Regions from separate parts of the Aminobacter sp. Y103A genome, predicted to be linked through region 2. Evidence: riboswitches for the same ligand, from Rfam matches in the RefSeq annotation. Region 2 holds a riboswitch; the other holds the start of a gene.
The links. Region 2 has a riboswitch for cobalamin ahead of Amn_RS22690 (ABC transporter substrate-binding protein). Riboswitches for the same ligand answer to the same signal wherever they lie in the genome.
Positions count from the first base shown of each region.

Region 1 (4,596 bases), 2.2 Mb from region 2:
CTTTTCAGGAAGGCCTCATAGTCGACGTAACTCAGCTCGCCCTTGGCATGGGCTGCCCGCGCCTTGCGAACCTCGGCTGTTTGCGGGAAGGAGCCGATCGTCGTGGTGGGGAAGGATGGCAAGCCAAACGTGTCGCCCTGAAGCTTGGAGCGCACGGCGAATGCGCTCTTCCGGCGCGTCATGGCGACCTTGATGCTGGCGACCCGACCTTCGACGAGCGGATCATGCACCTTAGCGGATGTCGCGCGAGCGGCGGCAGCCTCAGCCGACGCCTCTAGTTCGGCGGCGACCGCGTCCCGGCCTTCGGCCAGGGCACGGGCGAGCACGACCAGCTGGTCGGTTTTTTGCGCCGCGAAGGCGAGCCACGATTTCACGTCCGCATCGAGTGCCGTCTCCATGTCCAGGTCGATCGGCACATGCAGCATCGAGCAGGACGGGGCGATCTCCACGCGGTCCAGCGGCCAGCCGGCGACGATCGGCTTGATGCGGTCAAGTATGGCAGGCAGGTTCGCGCGCCAGACGTTGCGGCCGTCGATCAGCCCGAGCGAGAGCACAAGGTCCTTCCGCGCGAGCCGGCCGACGGTCTCCAACTGCTCTGGAGCGCGCACGAGATCGACGTGCAGTCCCGCCACGGGCAGAGAAATCGCGGTCTCGAGATTGTCTCCCAGCGATCCGAAATAGGTAGCGACCATGATCTTCAACTCCGGTGCTGCTTTTGACAGCCGGCAGTAGGCGAATTGGAGCGCATCCCGTTCGTTGGGAACCAGATCGACCACGAGCGCCGGCTCATCGATCTGCACCCAATCGGCTCCCGCGAGCTTCAGCCTCCGCAGGAGCTCCTCGTAGACGGGCAGCAGCCGTGGCAGGAGCGCGATAGGGTTGAAACCTTCCTCAGGTGACTTCGCCAACTTGAGAAAGGTAACCGGTCCAAGCAGGACCGGGCGCGTGTGGATGCCGAGCGCCTTGGCCTCGAGGAAATGATCGACCGGTTTCGCCGACGAGAGGGCAAAGCTCTGATCGTCCGTAAGTTCCGGCACAATGTAGTGATAGTTGGTGTCGAACCATTTGGTCATTTCCATCGCGGCAAGGCCATGCCCGTTGGCCGCATGCTCGTCACCGGCATGTCCACAATCAGCGGCCTGACCTTGGTTGCCGCGCGCCATGGCGAAATAGGTATCGAGTGGGACCTCGCCGTCAGTCCAGGTGTATCGTGCCGGCACGGCGCCGACCATGGCGACGGTGTCGAGCACATGGTCATAAAGCGAGAAATCGTTGGACGGGATTTTCGACACGCCGTGGTCGTGCTGCTCCCTCCAGCTGGCGGCGCGTAGCGCCTTCGCCGTCGTGAGCAGGTCGGCAGCGGGAGATTTTCCGGACCAGTAGCTTTCAAGCGCGAATTTGAGTTCCCGCCGTCGACCGATACGCGGCACGCCGAGCGTTGCCACTGGAATTTGTTGAGAGACAGTCATGCCATACCCCGATGGTTGGGGCGTGGGGACAAGGAACGCGCGAGCAGGCGGCACGAAGCCAGGCTACCGCGGCCACCGAGACACCCCGCCCGTGGACGTTGTTCGTCGTGGCAGGTCTCCTGGCTCGCGGGTCAAAGCCTCTGCCCGTCTTCCCGAGGCCGTTCGCCTCAGTGACACCAATGGGCTTGGCTCGCCGCTAACAGTTGCGGGGGCAGCGCCGGCATCGCACCGGCTTCCCTCTTAGCTCCGCTACAGCAGTGCCGCGCGGAGAACCACGACATGCGCACAATCACAGCAGCTTCGCTCCTTGTCAATACATATAACGAGATGTTTATGTGATGATGCGAATAATGCCCTTGCGCTGATCGGTCTCTTTCGCCCAAAGCCGCTTACGATGCCGCCTCTTATCAGTGCAGGCTCGGAGAGATCCTTGTCCCCATCGGCGACGCCGGATCAGATCGAGGTCGCCGGGCTCAAGGGCGTAAAGTCGGGCCAGGTCGTCACGGTCAGCCGGGAATCCCGGTAGTTGTTCCCCGCTCGGCTTTGCTCAGCGTGCTTGCGCATTCGCCATCAGCGCGCTGATGACCACGCCCGGTAGCGGAAAGGAGAGGTGGCGCTGCAGGTCGGCGGGTTGGGGCTGGGCCGTCAGCGTCTCGAACAACTGCGTGGCGATCGCCTCGACCTGCTGCGCGAGCAGCTTCACCCTGCGATTGCTGAAGGCCGGCGCCACGATCGTGCGTAACCGGGCATGCTCGCCCCCCTCGTGCGAGACCAGCCACCCCGGCGAACCGAGAATCACCGAATCCGGGGTGAATGCCGCACTCTCTAAGCGACGGAAGGGCGGAAGCTGACCGGCAGGCGCTGCGGGCAGCGAATGACGTAAGACGGCATGTAGACGACGTCCTCCGCGGCGATGGCCAGCGCCAGATCCTCCAGCCGCCCGAACAGCGCGGGGAAGGCGCAGCGCAATTCCAGGCGCGCCAGCGCAGCGCCCAGGCAGGAATGCGGCCCCTCGCCGAATGACAAATGCGGGTTGTGCCGCCGGGTGACATCGAACCTGTTGGCGCCGGGACCGAAGGCCTTTTCGTCCCGGTTCGCCGCGTGGAACGCCATCAGGACGGCATCGCCGCGGCGGACCAGGCATCCGTCGATCTCCACGTCCTGGGTGGCATAGCGGAACGGCAGATTGGCCGCTGAGCTGCCCCAGCGCAGGATCTCCTCGATCGCCTGTGACCACGGAACTTGGCCGCTGCGCACCAGGTGCAGTTGCTGCGGATGCGTCAGCAATGCCAGCACGCCATTGCCGATGACGCCGGCGGTGGTCACGAAGCCCGCAGAGAGCACCATGAACAGCATGTCGATGAGCTCGGTGTCGGAAACGAGCTCGCCTTTGTCACGCGCGACGATCAGGGCCGAAGCCAGATCATCGCCGAGCTGGCCCCGCTTGAGCGCGATCAGGCGACGGAAGAACTCCGGGATGCGCTGCCGCGTCTGTCGCACCTCTTCGCCTGTGGCGGAGGTGTTGGCCAGGCTGTAGGTGAGCGCGACGATCTCTTCGCGCTGTTCGTCCGGCAAACCGAACAGTTCGGCGATCACGTTGGTGGGCAGCGGAGCGGCGAACTCGCTCATCAGATCGGCACTGCCGCCGCGCTGCGCCATCTCGGCCAGGAGTCGATCGACGCATTGTTCGACCCGTGGCGCCAGCAAGGCGATACGACTGGGCGCGAAGCTGCTGGACAGCAGGCCGCGCAAGCGCCGGTGATCGGCGCCGTGCGCCGTGGTCATGTTGTCCACTTTGCATATCCCGATCAGCGGATGATCCTCGGGAATCTCGCCGTCCTGCAGCGCCCGCCACTGTCGCCAGTCCTTGTTGAAACGCTGGTCGGAAAGCATCTGCCTGAGCGTCTGGTGACGGGCTGCCGCCCAGGTCACCACATCGCCTGGCAGCGACACTCGCGCCATCCCCCCCCTGCCGCAGAATCGCAGAAGAAAGACGATCAAGTTGCGTGGGAGCGGCCGGCACACCGATCACGTCGCAATGATCGTTTTCTACGCGCATGCCAACAGCTCCTTTAAGAACCATCGCGGGTCCACTTCTCGGCACGGAAGATCCGCGCGCGGACTTCGAAAAGTGCCCCGTGCTTCGTCCTCAGAAGCGGTAGGTGAGACCTGCGCCTATCACCCAGGGATCGAGCTTGGCCTTGCCCGTGAGCTTGGCGCCGGCGACAGTGACGTCGAAGTCGGGCCTGAGGAAAAGCTTCTTCACGTCGAAGTTGACGCCCCAGTGCTCGTCCACCATGTAGTCGAATCCGACCTGCAGCGCGGCGCCGAATGTGTTCTTGACCTTGAGATAATCGGCGCTGCCGACTTGCTGATGATAGAAGATCGTATAGTTCACGCCGGCGCCGACGTAGGGCTTGAAGGCGTCGAAATCGGTAAAATGATACTGCAATGTGAGCGTGGGCGGCAGCAGCCAAACCTTGCCGACCTTGCCCAGCCCGCCGATCGCACCTTGGCCATCGATGTTGGCATAGGTGGTGCCGAGTATGAGTTCGGCGGCGATGTTGTCCGTGAAGAAATATGAGATATCGAGTTCCGGCGTCACGGTGTCCGAATACGAAAGACCGGAGCCGGGCACCGCATTGACATAGCCCGAATCCTCGGTGATCACCCCCAACGCACGCAGGCGGATCTGCCAGGGGCTTGGCGCTTCCGCGACGCAGGCTTCTGCCTGCGGGACGCTCGCGGCTTGCCCAACATCTGCCGCGCCGGCCTGTCCCGCAACGATGAGGACGACAGCCGCTGTCATTGCCCGCGCCACGCCAATTCGCGCTCTCGCCATACTTTTCTCTCCTTGATCTTCAGAAGCGACGCACTGCGCCTTGATTGAATCCTGCTCGCATCAATCGAGATTGACGGAGCGCTCATGCGGGATAGCCCCCGCATATGTCGTGCCAAATGAGAAAATCATTGGAAAACAATGCGGTCACTCCGATAGCGCTGTGTCTCATGTCCGACTTCGTCGAAGATCCGACAATGAGTGCAGCCGTAGCCGCCCCTGGTAGCCGTTCGTCAACATCGGCCGGCAGTTCGTTGGCACGCTCGTCCTCGGCTTCGAGTTGTGGCG
Region 1 is NZ_AP017986.1:1,225,196-1,229,791, forward strand. Features, by position in the region: gene metE (5-methyltetrahydropteroyltriglutamate--homocysteine S-methyltransferase) at 1-1,445, opposite strand, end outside; cobalamin riboswitch at 1,562-1,761, opposite strand; partial or broken gene Amn_RS05995 (cytochrome P450) at 2,038-2,328, opposite strand; gene Amn_RS06000 (cytochrome P450 family protein) at 2,295-3,422, opposite strand; gene Amn_RS06005 (OmpW/AlkL family protein) at 3,619-4,311, opposite strand.
Region 1: linked by a shared signal. The riboswitch ahead of metE (5-methyltetrahydropteroyltriglutamate--homocysteine S-methyltransferase) and the one ahead of Amn_RS22690 (ABC transporter substrate-binding protein) in region 2 are both predicted to bind cobalamin.

Region 2 (4,596 bases):
GATGACAGCCGCCTTGCGATAGCCGGCTCGGTGGTAGAGGCTGGAAATGCCGTCGGATTGGCCACGCGCCAAACCGGCACTGCTTGCGATGTCCATGGTCTAGGCTCCGGATTGAGAGGGTACGCCGCCGCCTGACGGGCGGCGGCGTGCTGGTCGATCAGTTGGAGGCTGTGCCCTGGTAGGTCATGCCGCCCTGGAACGGCAGCCCCTGGTAGATCTCGATCCATTCCTTCATCGCAGCCTCGGGATCGACGTCGGTGAAGAGGTCGGGATAGAGCCACTTGGCGACCTGCAGCGCGCCGGTGACCTTGGACGAGCCGCCGGCGAGGTAGTAGTTGATCAGGCGGACATCGCCCGCCTGCCCTGCCGGCGTGCCTGATATTTCCTCGCGCGCGACGATCGCCCTCCAGCTCTCGGCGAATTTTGCCTCCGGGATGGTCTGGTAGGAGCCGGGCTGCAGCTTGATCACCAGGTCGGGCTTGCGCGCGATGATCTCCTCGGGATCGACGGTGAAGCTGTTTTCGTTGCCGCGCGACGACGGCTCCTTCTTGATGTCGATGTCGCCGAAGACATTGGTGCCGCCGCCGGCCTCGATCATGTCGTGCCAGCCTGAGCCGGGCGTGACGGTCACGAGATCACGGACCTCTTCAAGATAAACCTTCTTACGCTCGACGCCCTTCAGACGCTCGGCCAGCAGGTCCATGTACTTGGTGTAGTAGGCGTTCAGCGCATCGGCCTTTTCCTTCTCGTCGAACAGCTTGCCGAACAATGTGACGTTTTCGACATGCTGCAGCGTGTCCCAGGCGGTGACGACCAGCACCGGAATGTCGAAGGCTTCGAGCTGCTTGGCTGCCTCCTCATAGACGCCGTTGCGAGGGATGATGACCAAGTCCGGCTTGAGCGCAACGATCGCCTCGTAATTGGGCTGCGTCTGGCCTTGGCCGACAATGTCGGCTTCCTTGAACTGCGGCCAGTAGGTCGGATCCCGCATCGTGCTGGCATCGACGCCAACGACCTTGTCGATGGCGCCAATGGCGCGGGCGAACTCGACCGCGTAGCGGTTGAAGATCACCGCCCGCTTGATCGGCAGTTCCAGCTCGACCGTTCGGCCGGCATCGTCCGTGAAGCTATCCGCGGCCGCCGGCGCAAGGCCAATGGCGGATGCCGCGGCGAGCCCGAGCCAAAGGATCCAATGTCTGATGTTCATGATCTCTCCTTGCTTGAAAGGGGTGCGCAACGCCTGGCGTTGCCATGCCCGGAAGGCGTCCGGGACAATAGGTAGAGGCGCGATGCCACGGCAGCAGGCGACGAATGCGTCTGCCCAAACTTTCGATATTCTGGGGAAACCGTTCTTCCCGACATCGCCGCGCCAACCTCTGACTGCCCTGGCGGGGATGCGGAAATGCAGACCTGGCGAAAGCCGCAAACGGGCTTCCGGACGGGAACCGGCATTCCTGTGGCACACCCCGACCACGGAATCTCACTCTGTCAGGCAGGTCTCCTGGCTCGCGGGTCCTAGCCTTGTCGCCCGTCTTCCCGGCACGAATGCCAGTGACACAGGGGCAATAGGCTCACCGCTTACAGTTGCGGGACAGCTCCGGTTTCGCACCGGATTCCCTCTTAGCTTCCACCTCGCGGCGGAAGACCATGACGGCGCCAACCTATCGACGGCCAAGGTAAAGTCAAGTTGCCATCCGGGACTATACAGGGCGGCATTTGCCTGAGCCGCGACGATGCTGAGACCAGGTTGCGCGGAACTGCAGGCAGCGCAAACTGTTCTCCGGCTTAGCGAGCCGGCGAAACGGTCACCGAGACGATCTGGAACGGCACCGCACCATAGGTGGCGACCGTCTGCTCATGCTCCCACGCGCGGAACTGTCGCGACGGCCGCGCCGACAGCACCAACGCGCCATCCGCCTGGTCTGGCCGGATGGTACCGCGAAACCGCAAGGTCAGCCGGCCGCCTGATTTACCCAGCTTGCGATAGCGCAGCCGCGCGAAATGGCATTCGCCGCCATTCAGCTCCATCTCGATGCGACGGCGCACCGGCGGCACGTCCAGCCGCACGACAATGTCGATCTCGGCAGGCGCACCGCCAACTGCCGCCGGCGGCAACGGCACCTGCTGCGCCAGTGCCGGGGTGACCTGCCCCGCACCATCGCCCGCCTGTGTGCGCCGACCATGCCAGACGACGCCGGGCAGCTCGCGCTCACGGACAGCGCGTTTCTTGCGCATGCGCAACTGCTTGGCGACACCGCGTGACAGCCAGGTCAGACCCTTGAAGTCGGTCCGCGGCTTGGCCTGCAGCAAGGCAGCGATACGGGCGGCGCCGGCGCGATCGGCCATGTCGACCACCTGCTCCAGCACATCGTCGGGAACCGGCACCGACATCTCTGCTTTCAGATAGCTCAGCGCCACCGCCGTCGGCACGGCAAGGTGCCTGCGGGCGACGACGTCGCAAAGCACGGCCCAGTCGACGCCGCCGGCGCGGATCGCCGAGGCTGTGTCGACCAGCCAGTCGCTGTGGGTATGAGCGTCGAGGCCGCCATGGCCGATCGCCAGCGTCACCCGGTCGGCGGTCGAAGGGACCAGCACGTCGAGACTGGTGAAGGAGGCCGGCGTGGCGCGCTGCCAAACCGCAGCGTCGTCCGCCTCATCTGCCTGCGACCAGTCATAAGCGACCTGGTGCAGATCGATGTCGCCATAGCTGCCCTTGAAGAAATTCATCGACCGCACCGCAGCTAACCGCGGCTTGAGATATTGGGGACTGACCCCTGTCGACACCTGCCAGTCGCCATGACGCAGCATGTCGAAGGCGGCCACCATGTGCTCGGGGTGCACAAGGATGTCGATGTCGTGCGCCACCCGGCCGCGCTGTGCCGCCGGCTCCACCGCGATGCGGCTCGCGCCCTTGAGCAGCATGATCGGCACGCCGGCCGCGACGATGGCCCTCAGTGCGGGCTCGGCCTCGCGCATGGCAAGCCGCGACTTGGTCCACAGCATCTTCTGCAGGCCAGCGAGACGCGGATAGGCGGGATGCATCGCCAGCGCCTTGCCGAACCGGTCGGCGATCGCGGCAAGCAGCCTGTGCTCGCGGAACTCGACGGCATCGATGTCGTTGGCATCGAGCCACCGCAAGGCCTGCGTCTGCGCGACCGCATGGTCCGGCAACAGCACCGCCTTGAGCAACTGGTCGAGACCGTTGGTTGGCCATGCCCAGCCATAGTCGGGGAAGCGCCGGCCGATGCGGCGTGACGTGGATGCCATCAGCCCTGTCCGGCGTTCTTGAGCTTGCGCCGCAGCATGGCCATTCTTGCGACCTCGAGATAGCCACGGTCGCGCTCGGGATCGCGGCCGTAGGACATGCTTCCCGGCAGGATCCGGCGCAGGGCCAGGACCTCATCGATCATGCCGAGCTGGTGGCCGTCTTCGCGGGCCCGGCCAAGCCAGTCGACCATTTCACCGCGGTTGCCTGGCGGGTCGATCACCGGGCCGACGGAAAGCGCCACCTCGCTACGGACCAACATCGTCGTGCGCGACCAGCCGGGCGTCACCTTGCCGGTGCCATCGTCTGGTTCGCCATGCCGAAAGGTTCGCCACTGCGTGAACACGGCAGCCAGCTGCGGCGCCTCTTCCAGCCTGCGAAACTGACGCTCGATCTTGTCGCCAAGCCACAGATCGTCGGCGTCGACAGTTGCAATGAAGGGCGCCCTGGCCAGCGCGAAGCCGCGCGTCGTGGCACTGCCCGGTCCGGAGTTGTCCTGCCTGACATATCGGACCGGAACGCCCGATTGCCGCGTCACCGCCTCGGTCTCGTCGGTCGAGCCGTCATCGACGACGATGATCTCGGCAGGCGGCACTGTCTGCGCGGCAACCGAGCGCAGCGTCTCGGCGATCGTGCGGGCCGCGTTCCAGGCGGGAATGACGACGCTGTAGCTCATGACCGCAGCGGCGCCCCATCGCCCGACGGATGCGCCACCTGGATGAAACCTCTGAGGTCGCCGAGCGTCGGGTCGGCCTTGCGGCGGCGCATCGATTTCTGCATCGCCTTGAGGAACTCCCGCCGCGACTCGACGACGTTCCGGGTCAGATTGTGTTCATGGCGGCGGTAGTAGAGCGCGATCGTGTCGGGAAAGACAAATCGCGCCCTCTGCTCGAAGATGCGAAACAGGAAGTCGGTGTCCTCTGCCTGCGCCAGCTCCTCGTCGAAATCGCCGATCCGCGCGATCAGGCTGCGCCGATAGATGCCGGCCGACAGATGCACGCCGCGAAAGATGCGGTCGTCGCATCCTGCAACCGGCTCGAGCGTCTCGTCGTCGATCTGGTCGACCATGCGCATGTAGGAATAGGTGAGTTCGAGCGCCGGATCGGTCTTGAAATAGGCAAGGTCGGCGGCAAAGCGCCCGGCGGGTGAGATGTCGTCGGAATCGATGAAGGAGACGAACTCGGTGTCGTCAGAGAGCCGGCGCAGGCCGGCATTGCGCGCCTTGGTCACGCCTGAATTGGCTTGTGAGAACAGGCGGATCGGCGCGCCGTCGGCGATGAATGACCGCACAGCCGCCACGGTACCGTCGACCGAGCCGTCGTCGATGACGA
Region 2 is NZ_AP017986.1:4,638,564-4,643,159, forward strand. Features, by position in the region: gene Amn_RS22685 (FecCD family ABC transporter permease) at 1-96, opposite strand, end outside; gene Amn_RS22690 (ABC transporter substrate-binding protein) at 158-1,207, opposite strand; cobalamin riboswitch at 1,476-1,665, opposite strand; gene Amn_RS22695 (nucleotidyltransferase family protein) at 1,786-3,267, opposite strand; gene Amn_RS22700 (glycosyltransferase family 2 protein) at 3,267-3,941, opposite strand; gene Amn_RS22705 (glycosyltransferase family 2 protein) at 3,938-4,596, opposite strand, start outside.